DNA from 4 places in the Paenibacillus sp. NPDC056933 genome. Region 1 is predicted to be linked to each of the others. Evidence: predicted binding sites of a transcription regulator. Region 1 holds the regulator's gene; each other region holds the start of a gene.
What was found. The regulator Rex, encoded in region 1, represses fermentation and respiration genes when NADH is low (regulators of the CRP and FNR family bind a similar motif). The targets are predictions, from matches to a motif close to TTGTGAAATATTTCACAA.
Positions count from the first base shown of each region.

Region 1 (2,206 bases):
CTGATGCCGAGTAGACCGTGTGGGAAATCAGATCGGTATGTGGATAGAAATGGGCCTGTTCGATGTTAAGTGCGATGAAGTCAGCCTTCATGCCTGCTTGCAGAGCGCCTGTATTGTTCAGGAAAATGGATTTGGCACCATATGAAGTTCCGAGCAGCAGCGCTTCCCCGGCTGGAACGGCCGTTGGGTCACCGGACACACCTTTGTGAATCAATGCAGCCAGTCTCATCTCTTCAAACATATCCAGGTTATTGTTACTTGCAGGTCCGTCTGTTCCCAGGGACACGGTCACACCTGCTTTCAGCAGGTCAGGTACACGTGCAACACCCGAAGCCAGCTTCAGGTTACTGCCTGGATTGTGGGAAACGGCTACATCATGCCGTGCGAGAATCTCGATCTCCTCATCATTCAGATGCACGGCATGGGCGACCAGGGATGGACGTGAGAAGAAGCCCAATTTCTCCAGATGTGCGACAGGACGAAGACCATAGTCGGTTACATTCTGCTCCACTTCACGAAGTGTTTCAGACATATGGGTATGCAAAGGCAGATTCAGGTCATGTGCAACCTGTACCAGCTTCTCTATGTAGTCTGGAGGACAAGTATAAGGGGCGTGTGGAGAGATTACGGTGGTAATTCTTCCGTCTGCTTGTCCATTCCATTGACGGGCAAATGCTGCGGACTCTTCCAGTTTACGCCGTTGTTCTTCTTCTGAGCAAAGTCCGATTACGCCACGTGCCAGAGCAGCCCGAACGCCGGATTGTTCCACCACTTTCGCAACCTGATCCATATGATCATACATATCGAGGAACGCCGTTGTTCCGCCTTTCAACATTTCAAGCACGGAAAGTGATGTGCCCCAATATACGTCTTCAGACGTCATTTTGGCTTCCATTGGCCACATTTTCTCCTGCAGCCAAACTTGTAGCGCCAGATCGTCCCCGTGACCTCTCAGAAGCGACATCGCTGCATGGCCATGCGTATTGATCAGACCCGGCAGGAAGAGCAGTCCTTTTCCATCCACCTTCGTCAGACTTTCGTCTCCTTCCGGCAACGTCTCACCAATATGCACAATCTGGTCATTCTCTACGACCATATAACCGTGAACCACTTTCCAATTCGCACCCTCGCTAACAGCAAATTTGCCGTTATGAATAACCCATCTATTTCTCGTCATCTTCCTCGTCGTCCTTTCCATTCTCCAAGTAATAAGCCAAACTAAGCAGATCCGTCGTAAAATCGGCATGATGAATGCGAATATGCGGCGGGGTTTTGAGGATGGTTGGTGCAAAGTTGAGGATCGCTTCTATTCCAGACTCAATCAGCTGATCCGCAACATTTTGGGCTTCCGTGTCGGGAACAGTGATAATTCCGATGCGAATGTTATCCTTTTTGATCGAATCTGTTAATTCATTCATCGGCTGTACCGTCAGGCTGTTGATTTGACTTCCAATCTTCGGACCGTAGGCATCAAATACAGCAACAATCTTCATGTTGTCTTTCAGATATGCGTTGTAATTGGACAATGCATGTCCCAGATTACCGGCTCCGACAAGAGCCACATTAATCTGCTGGTCTATCTTTAAAATATGACGAATTTTTTCGATGAGATATGAAACGTCATAACCGATGCCTTTACGGCCAAAATCACCGAAATAAGCCAGATCCTTACGAATCTGAGCTGGATTCAGATCCAGCCTTAGCCCAAGCTCTTGAGAAGAAACCGTAGTGACTTCGCGCTGATGCAATTCATTTAAGTAGCGCAAATAAACTGGCAAACGTCGCACCACGGCTTCCGAGATTTTATCTGATTTCATTCATTGCTCCCCCTTACCAAGACCACGATAGATAGATGAAAAGATGAGCATCCTGCATAAATCAGTACATACGAAAGGAAAAGTAAATATACAGAATGCTCTAGTTATATAAATGATAATTGCATTACTTCAAATTCATGAGACAAATGAATGATCTAATCAATTTTACCGCTGATCACAGGCTTCATGCAATGATGTAGTGAGCACAAGGTATCTCTAGTCTGTTATTGTTGTTCCCCGGCTGGCTTATCGAGCCATTCCGTAATTCGCGAAACCATCTGTTCCGCAAGCATATGCTCCATTTTGGGTCCTGGTAATGAATATAAAAAGTACTTGCCATAATAGGCTTCAATGACGCGTGTATCGTATACGATCACGATGCCTCTGTC
Region 1 is NZ_JBHUQN010000002.1:544,049-546,254, forward strand. Features, by position in the region: gene ACFTRD_RS17320 (amidohydrolase) at 1-1,177, opposite strand, end outside; gene ACFTRD_RS17325 (redox-sensing transcriptional repressor Rex) at 1,164-1,817, opposite strand; gene dinG (ATP-dependent DNA helicase DinG) at 2,042-2,206, opposite strand, start outside.

Region 2 (2,206 bases), 180 kb from region 1:
AGTATAACAAAAGCCCAATCTTCGTTATCGAAGATGGGCTTTTTTCATTTGCATATCAAATGTTTATAAGACGGGGAAATCCTCAGATGTCAGATTCGGCAAATTTCGTTAGGGCATAATTCGCAGTGGCAGATGCCCTGCAGCATCTGTAGATCCTTGATGACAATCATGCCGTTATCGTATTCAATGGCGTCTTTTTTACGCAAATCGCTTAACATGCGGTTGACACTTTCACGGGTCGCTCCAATCATATTGGACAGATCCGTGTGTGTTATTTTTTTATGAATCATGACATGCTCTCCATGGGGTTCGCCGTAGGAATTGGACAACCGAATCAGCGTGGAACAAAGTGCACCCGGTTTACCGTACAACATCAGATCACGGAATTTGGTCTGAGTTAACCGGTGATGGATGCCCATCCATTTCATAAAGTCGATCGCAAAGTCACAATGTTGGCAGATTAGCATTTCCAGGTCTTTGTGCTCCAGTACTCCGATCTCACTATCCTCCAGCACTTCCGCTGAAAAGCTGTGTTTGGACCCGAAGAACGGGTCGGCCTGACCAATCATATCACCGGATTGATACATGTACATGATCAGTTCCTTGCCTTCATCCGTGGATTTGGTGATCTGGGCACGGCCCCGTTTCATATAATAAAGTTTGTCAGAGACATCTCCCTCCCAATACAGATGGGTTCCTTCCGGATAGGTTCTGTCCTTCATCGTTACGAGCAGATGGTTGAAATTCGCTTCCGAGAAACAGTTGGTATTGCCGCGTTTTTCCAGTACACTCAGTTGTTCTCTCATAAGTCTATCTCCCCTTTGTGTCCATCGGACGGCCTTCTGCAGCTTGGACTGGCCTCCGTGGTTCGCCGCAAACCGTTGCCGTCCTGATCAGGGTCTAACTCGGCCGGGAAGGACGGTACAAATTGCGGTGGTTCAATTTTTAAGTTCAGTATATACCTAATCTTGCCGTTTGAGGGGCGTGGATAGGGGGCAAAAATGGCGAAATTTCAAACATTGTGATTAAATTCACTTTCAGAAGGGAAAGATGAATTGGACAGCCCTATAGTTTAAATAGGAAGTGTAAATGGCGAAGTGAGGGAACCACAAAACTTAAATTAAATTTGTTATACTTTGTGAAAAAAATCACATAATTAACCCTTTCCCCATGGTACGATGTGAATGTAAAGAAGAGAGACAAACCAATACGAACCTTTAGGAGGATGAGGGAGATGGCTGTAAAGAACGAAGTCGCCCCAGTAAAAGAACCGACAGCAGGTCAGTATATTCAAACGTTAATTGACAAAGCGAATAAAGCACACGCAGCTTTCATGTCCATGGATCAGAAACAGATTGACCGGATCGTGCAAGCGATGGCGCTTGCAGGTCTAGACAAACATATGATGCTCGCCAAAATGGCCGTGGAAGAAACAGGCCGGGGTGTGTATGAGGATAAAATCACCAAAAATATATTTGCAACAGAATATGTGTATCATAGCATCAAATATGACAAAACAGTAGGGGTTATTGAAGATAACGAGTACGAAAGCTTCCAGAAAATTGCGGAGCCTGTCGGCATCATCATGGGGATTACCCCGGTAACCAATCCGACATCCACCACGATGTTCAAAGCATTGATCTCCATCAAAACACGAAACCCGATCATCTTCGGTTTCCACCCATCTGCACAGAACTGTAGCCGCGAAGCTGCCAAAATTCTGCGTGATGCAGCAGTGAAGCATGGCGCTCCAGCAGATTGCATTCAGTGGATCGATGATCCTTCTATGGATCGTACAAATGCCTTGATGAATCATAACGACGTGGCGCTCATTCTGGCGACAGGCGGATCAGGCATGGTGAGAGCTGCATACAGCTGTGGTAAACCGGCACTGGGCGTAGGGCCAGGGAACGTACCTTGCTTTATTGAGAAAAGTGCAGATATCAACCAAGCAGTAACGGATCTGATTTTGTCCAAATCGTTCGATAACGGCATGATCTGTGCTTCCGAGCAAGCAGTCATTATCGAAGAACCGATCTTCGATCAGGTGAAAAAGAAAATGATTGCGAATGGCTGTTACTTCGTTAACAAGGATGAGGCAGCAAAACTGACAGCAGGAGCGATTAACGCTGAAAAATGTGCGGTTAACCCTGCCATTGTTGGTCAATCCGCAGTCACTATCGCACAAATGTGTGGTATTGAAGTT
Region 2 is NZ_JBHUQN010000002.1:728,356-730,561, reverse strand. Features, by position in the region: gene ACFTRD_RS18270 (hypothetical protein) at 1-1, shown strand, start outside; gene ACFTRD_RS18265 (Crp/Fnr family transcriptional regulator) at 90-806, opposite strand; gene adhE (bifunctional acetaldehyde-CoA/alcohol dehydrogenase) at 1,235-2,206, shown strand, end outside.
Region 2: the regulator Rex is predicted to act here: its motif matches at 1,137-1,154, upstream of adhE (bifunctional acetaldehyde-CoA/alcohol dehydrogenase).

Region 3 (2,206 bases), on a different contig from region 1:
GGAACATCAGCTTCATATAGCGAGTTTCCGATGAGGTGCCCACCAGATCGGCGATGCCGACCAGTCTTGAAATACAGCCCTCCCATAAGGGGGACTCTGCTTCTTCGCCAACTGGCTCTGGTAACAGTACAATACAGCGTTCGGGATGAAGCGAAGCGGTTGCGGTCATCCAGTAGGGATGAGCGATCACGGCTACCGTATGGGGCTCCTGCAGCAATTGTTCTGCTTCGGGAAGCGTGATAACGGTGATATTCGCAGGCATTTCCTCGGAGCGCTCCAGACTGCTGACATAGTAGACATGCCCTTCCGCGACCATCAGAGCAGCGATGTCTGGATAGGGAAAAGCAGACCATCCTCCTTTTCGGGGGAAAAGAACGTAACGAAAGGGAGGAGGGGCCTTACTTGACTGTTCTGCATCTATCTCCTGATGAGGCTCCGAATCCGGGATTGGAGACAGCTCTTCCATCGATGATTCACCTCACTTGATTTGCATTTTTGGAGACATCCAATATGTAATGACCTTTCTGTACCTTGCATTTTATGCCTGACACTAACATATGGGCATTCCGTCCCAAACATGAGTATCTTCCGTGAATAGACGAAGCTGACAAGCCGAAAGATTAGACTGAATTTTATCTATTGTGTGACCGTCGTCACTTTTTTTTGCTGTCATGACAGGCTTTGTGATAATTGTCACATGTATAAAATGGTCAATCTGGCACAATACGTTCATCAATACGTGTTTGGCTGACAGAAACTGAAGAAGGGGCTTCAATGCCAAATACGAAAACTGCGATATGAACAGAAAGAAGGGGTGACGGTATGGATCCGATTATGTTATCGCGTATCCAATATGCGCTCACAACGATTTTCCATTTCTTTTTTGTGCCGCTGTCCATCGGTCTTGTGCTGCTGGTAGCCATTATGGAGACGTTGTACGTAGTGAAGGGTAAGGAAGTTTACAAAACGATGGCCAAATTCTGGGGTAAGTTGTTCCTGATTAACTTTGCTGTCGGTGTGGTCACAGGCATTCTGCAAGAATTCCAGTTTGGCATGAACTGGTCGGAGTACTCCCGTTTTGTCGGGGACGTATTTGGTGCGCCACTGGCTGTGGAAGCCTTACTGGCGTTCTTTATGGAGTCTACCTTTATTGGGCTATGGATCTTCGGATGGGATCGCTTGTCCAAAAAAGTGCACTTGGCCTGTATCTGGCTGGTATTTGTCGGCACATTCCTGTCCGCGCTGTGGATTCTGGCAGCCAATTCATTCATGCAGCATCCGGTTGGCTTCGAGATTAATAATGGCCGTGCCGAGATGAATGATTTCTTTGCACTGATTACGAATGGTCAACTGCTGGTGGAGTTCCCCCACACGATCTTTGGTGCCCTGATGACAGGCGCATTTGTAGTGACCGGGATCAGCGCTTTCAAATTGATGAAGAAACAGGATGTGGAGATTTTCCGCAAATCGTTCAACATTGCCATCCTTATTGGTCTGGTTTCCTCGTTGGGGGTTGCCTTCTCGGGTCACTTCCAGGCGCAATATCTGGTGGAGACGCAGCCAATGAAAATGGCAGCCAGTGAAGGAACATGGACGACGACGGAAGACCCTGCGCCATGGACGGTGGTGGCCGCTATCGATCCGGACAAACAGGAGAATTCCGGTGAGATCAAAATCCCCGGATTGCTCAGTTACCTGTCCTACAGCAAATTCTCCGGCAGTGTCAAAGGCATGAAAGAGCTGCAAGCCGAGTATGAGCAAACGTATGGACCAGGGGACTATATTCCACCGGTACGGACGACGTTCTGGAGCTTCCGCATCATGATTGCTGCGGGCGGATTGATGATTTTGCTAGCTCTATACGGTACATTCCTGGCGATGCGCCGGAAGCTGGAGGGAGCAGGCAAATGGTTTATGCGACTGATGGTGTTCGCCATTTCCCTGCCGTTTATCGCCAATACGTCTGGGTGGATTATGACTGAGGTGGGAAGGCAGCCGTGGACGGTATTTGGTTATATGACGACCGCAGCCGGGGTATCCCCGAACGTAAGCGCAGGACAGATTTTGTTCTCCACCATTGCTTTTACAGCAGCTTATACGGTACTCGGAATTGTGATGGTCTATCTGTTCGTTCGTGAAATCAAGGCAGGGCCATATGCAGTCGAAAAGCCGGAGGAGCATGATGAATCGGCCGATCCGTTCGGCG
Region 3 is NZ_JBHUQN010000003.1:465,236-467,441, forward strand. Features, by position in the region: gene ACFTRD_RS22335 (hypothetical protein) at 1-466, opposite strand, end outside; gene ACFTRD_RS22340 (cytochrome ubiquinol oxidase subunit I) at 823-2,206, shown strand, end outside.
Region 3: the regulator Rex is predicted to act here: its motif matches at 682-699, upstream of ACFTRD_RS22340 (cytochrome ubiquinol oxidase subunit I).

Region 4 (2,206 bases), on a different contig from region 1:
CGATTCCGGCCATTAAATCAAACAGGTAGTGAACGAGCAGCGGCGGCCATTCGTCCTTCGGAAACTCCTCCAGTCCGGTTACCTCTGCATTAAAGTCACTAAAGGCCAGGAAGCTGAGCAGTTTTGGCAGGTGAAGAGCCCCTATAATTTCATGCTCTGCATTCAGCCATCCTAATAAAATCAAATCTGCGCCGCTTTCCGTCTCAAAATGCCATTCTGCAGCTGCAAGTTTCTCCGGCTGATGCTCGGCCAAAAACTTGGCGGACACATCTCCCGCTAACGTGTTCAGCAAGCCGAACAGCAGAACCACCGCCATCATGAGGTTCAAGGCTTTTTTGTGGTAGGCAGATGCCCCTTTTCTCAGCATTGCAAAGGCTGCAATTCCGGCTAACAGGGCAGCTCCCGTCAAATAGGCTGAGCTTAATACATGAAACACCTTGGAGAACGTCGCCGTATTCATCATCGCCTGCACCGGGTTAACCGCTGTGAATTGGCCTGCCTCCATGACGAAGCCTCCAGGCTGATTCATAAATCCGTTCACTGTTGTAATAAACACAGCCGACATGCCTGCCCCGGTGACGATTGGAATTGTCAGCAGCCAGTGAATATACGGATTTTTGAATCGATCCCACGTATACAAATAAATGCCCAGGAAGATGGCTTCAAAAAAGAACGCAAACACTTCCATGAATAGTGGGAGTGCAATCACATTCCCTGCCAGTTTCATAAAATTCGGCCACACCAGGGCCAGTTGCAGTGAAATCGCTGTACCCGTCACCACACCAACCGCCACAGAAATGACAAACCCTCGTGACCACCTCTTCGCCATCAGTATGTAATGGGGGTCCTTCTTGCGAATCCCCATGAACTCTGCAATAGCGATCATTAACGGTACACCGACACCAAGCGTTGCAAAAATAACGTGGAACCCGAGCGTCATACCTGTCACCAGTTTGCTCCACATCACCGTATCGATTGCCATTCTTTACTGCCTCCTTTCAATCTCTGTTCGATTTTCGTAATGATTTTTTACTTCGCATTAGGTCAACCAGCGTTCGGCTACATTCAATATCAGGATTGGATAGGCTTCGCGAGATGGGTGCAGGATTCATCTATAAAGCGTTCCTTCATCTTTGTATATATAAAGAGAATTTTTTCACAAAGTAAGGGGTGAAGAAGGCTTTACAAACCAGCATTGCGCGCTGGCATGCTTTGATCCTGGACTAAGCATGCGTTGAGGAGCCTGTTTTTCCTGTTACTAAAGGGTCAAAGGACTGAAAATGACTTAATAGTTAAAATTATTATATCTTTGTAAGTTAGCAATTCAATCGCTGACACGTCTTCGTCCCTAAATGTTCAAGAAAGGATCAACTCTTTCTGACAACTCGGTGAAAAGCGTAAAAAGTACCCAAAGGAGCTATTGATTCATTGGGCACAACCGTGATATGCATTTTCTTTCCACTATGAGTGCAAGGTGTTTGGAACAACCGTTCGCGGTTGCTCCGATTCGTATAGCAGTCTCCAAATAAAACAAAAGAAGCCACTTTTACAGAGCGACTTCTTTTGTTCTTAAGTATTGGAAGGCTTCCATTCCTTTATTGTACGATCTCCTCCAGCCATTGCTGCAAGGGAATCTCCTCGGTCAACTCACCAAACAGAATGTGGCTGAACATGCCTTTCTGATCTATGACCATCGTTGCTGGCAACCCGGTGATGCGATACAGGCCGGAGACTTTTCCAGTTACATCAATGATAACAGGGAAATCGAATTGCTGTTTCTCCATAAATTCACGAATCGTCCCCTTCGCTTCCCCCACATTGACAAACAGGGTCTCCACGTCATTTTGATATGTCTTAGCGATCTGATTAATCATCGGCATTTCCCTCACACAAGGAGTACACCATGAAGCCCAAAAGTTAATCATGACGACCTTGCCCCGATAATCCGAGAGCCTGTTCTCCGGCTGAGTTAACTGCAGTGAATTCGGGAGCGGCTGCACCTGCTTCGATGGTACCGGTTCTTTTGGGCTCGGATGATGAAGTCCCCTGATACACTGCCCATGCAGCGGTCAGCAAAGCAGCCATTCCAATAAGGATTGTAATCAAACGTCGTATTTTTGGACTCTTTTGTTTCAATCGATTCACCTTCATTTTAAGCCAAGACTATGATGAAAAGCAGCATGAAGCGACCCGAACTGTTGACGAA
Region 4 is NZ_JBHUQN010000001.1:2,539,132-2,541,337, reverse strand. Features, by position in the region: gene ACFTRD_RS11345 (cytochrome ubiquinol oxidase subunit I) at 1-982, opposite strand, end outside; gene ACFTRD_RS11340 (TlpA family protein disulfide reductase) at 1,596-1,925, opposite strand; gene ACFTRD_RS11335 (hypothetical protein) at 1,918-2,136, opposite strand; gene ccmA (heme ABC exporter ATP-binding protein CcmA) at 2,148-2,206, opposite strand, start outside.
Region 4: the regulator Rex is predicted to act here: its motif matches at 1,145-1,162, upstream of ACFTRD_RS11345 (cytochrome ubiquinol oxidase subunit I).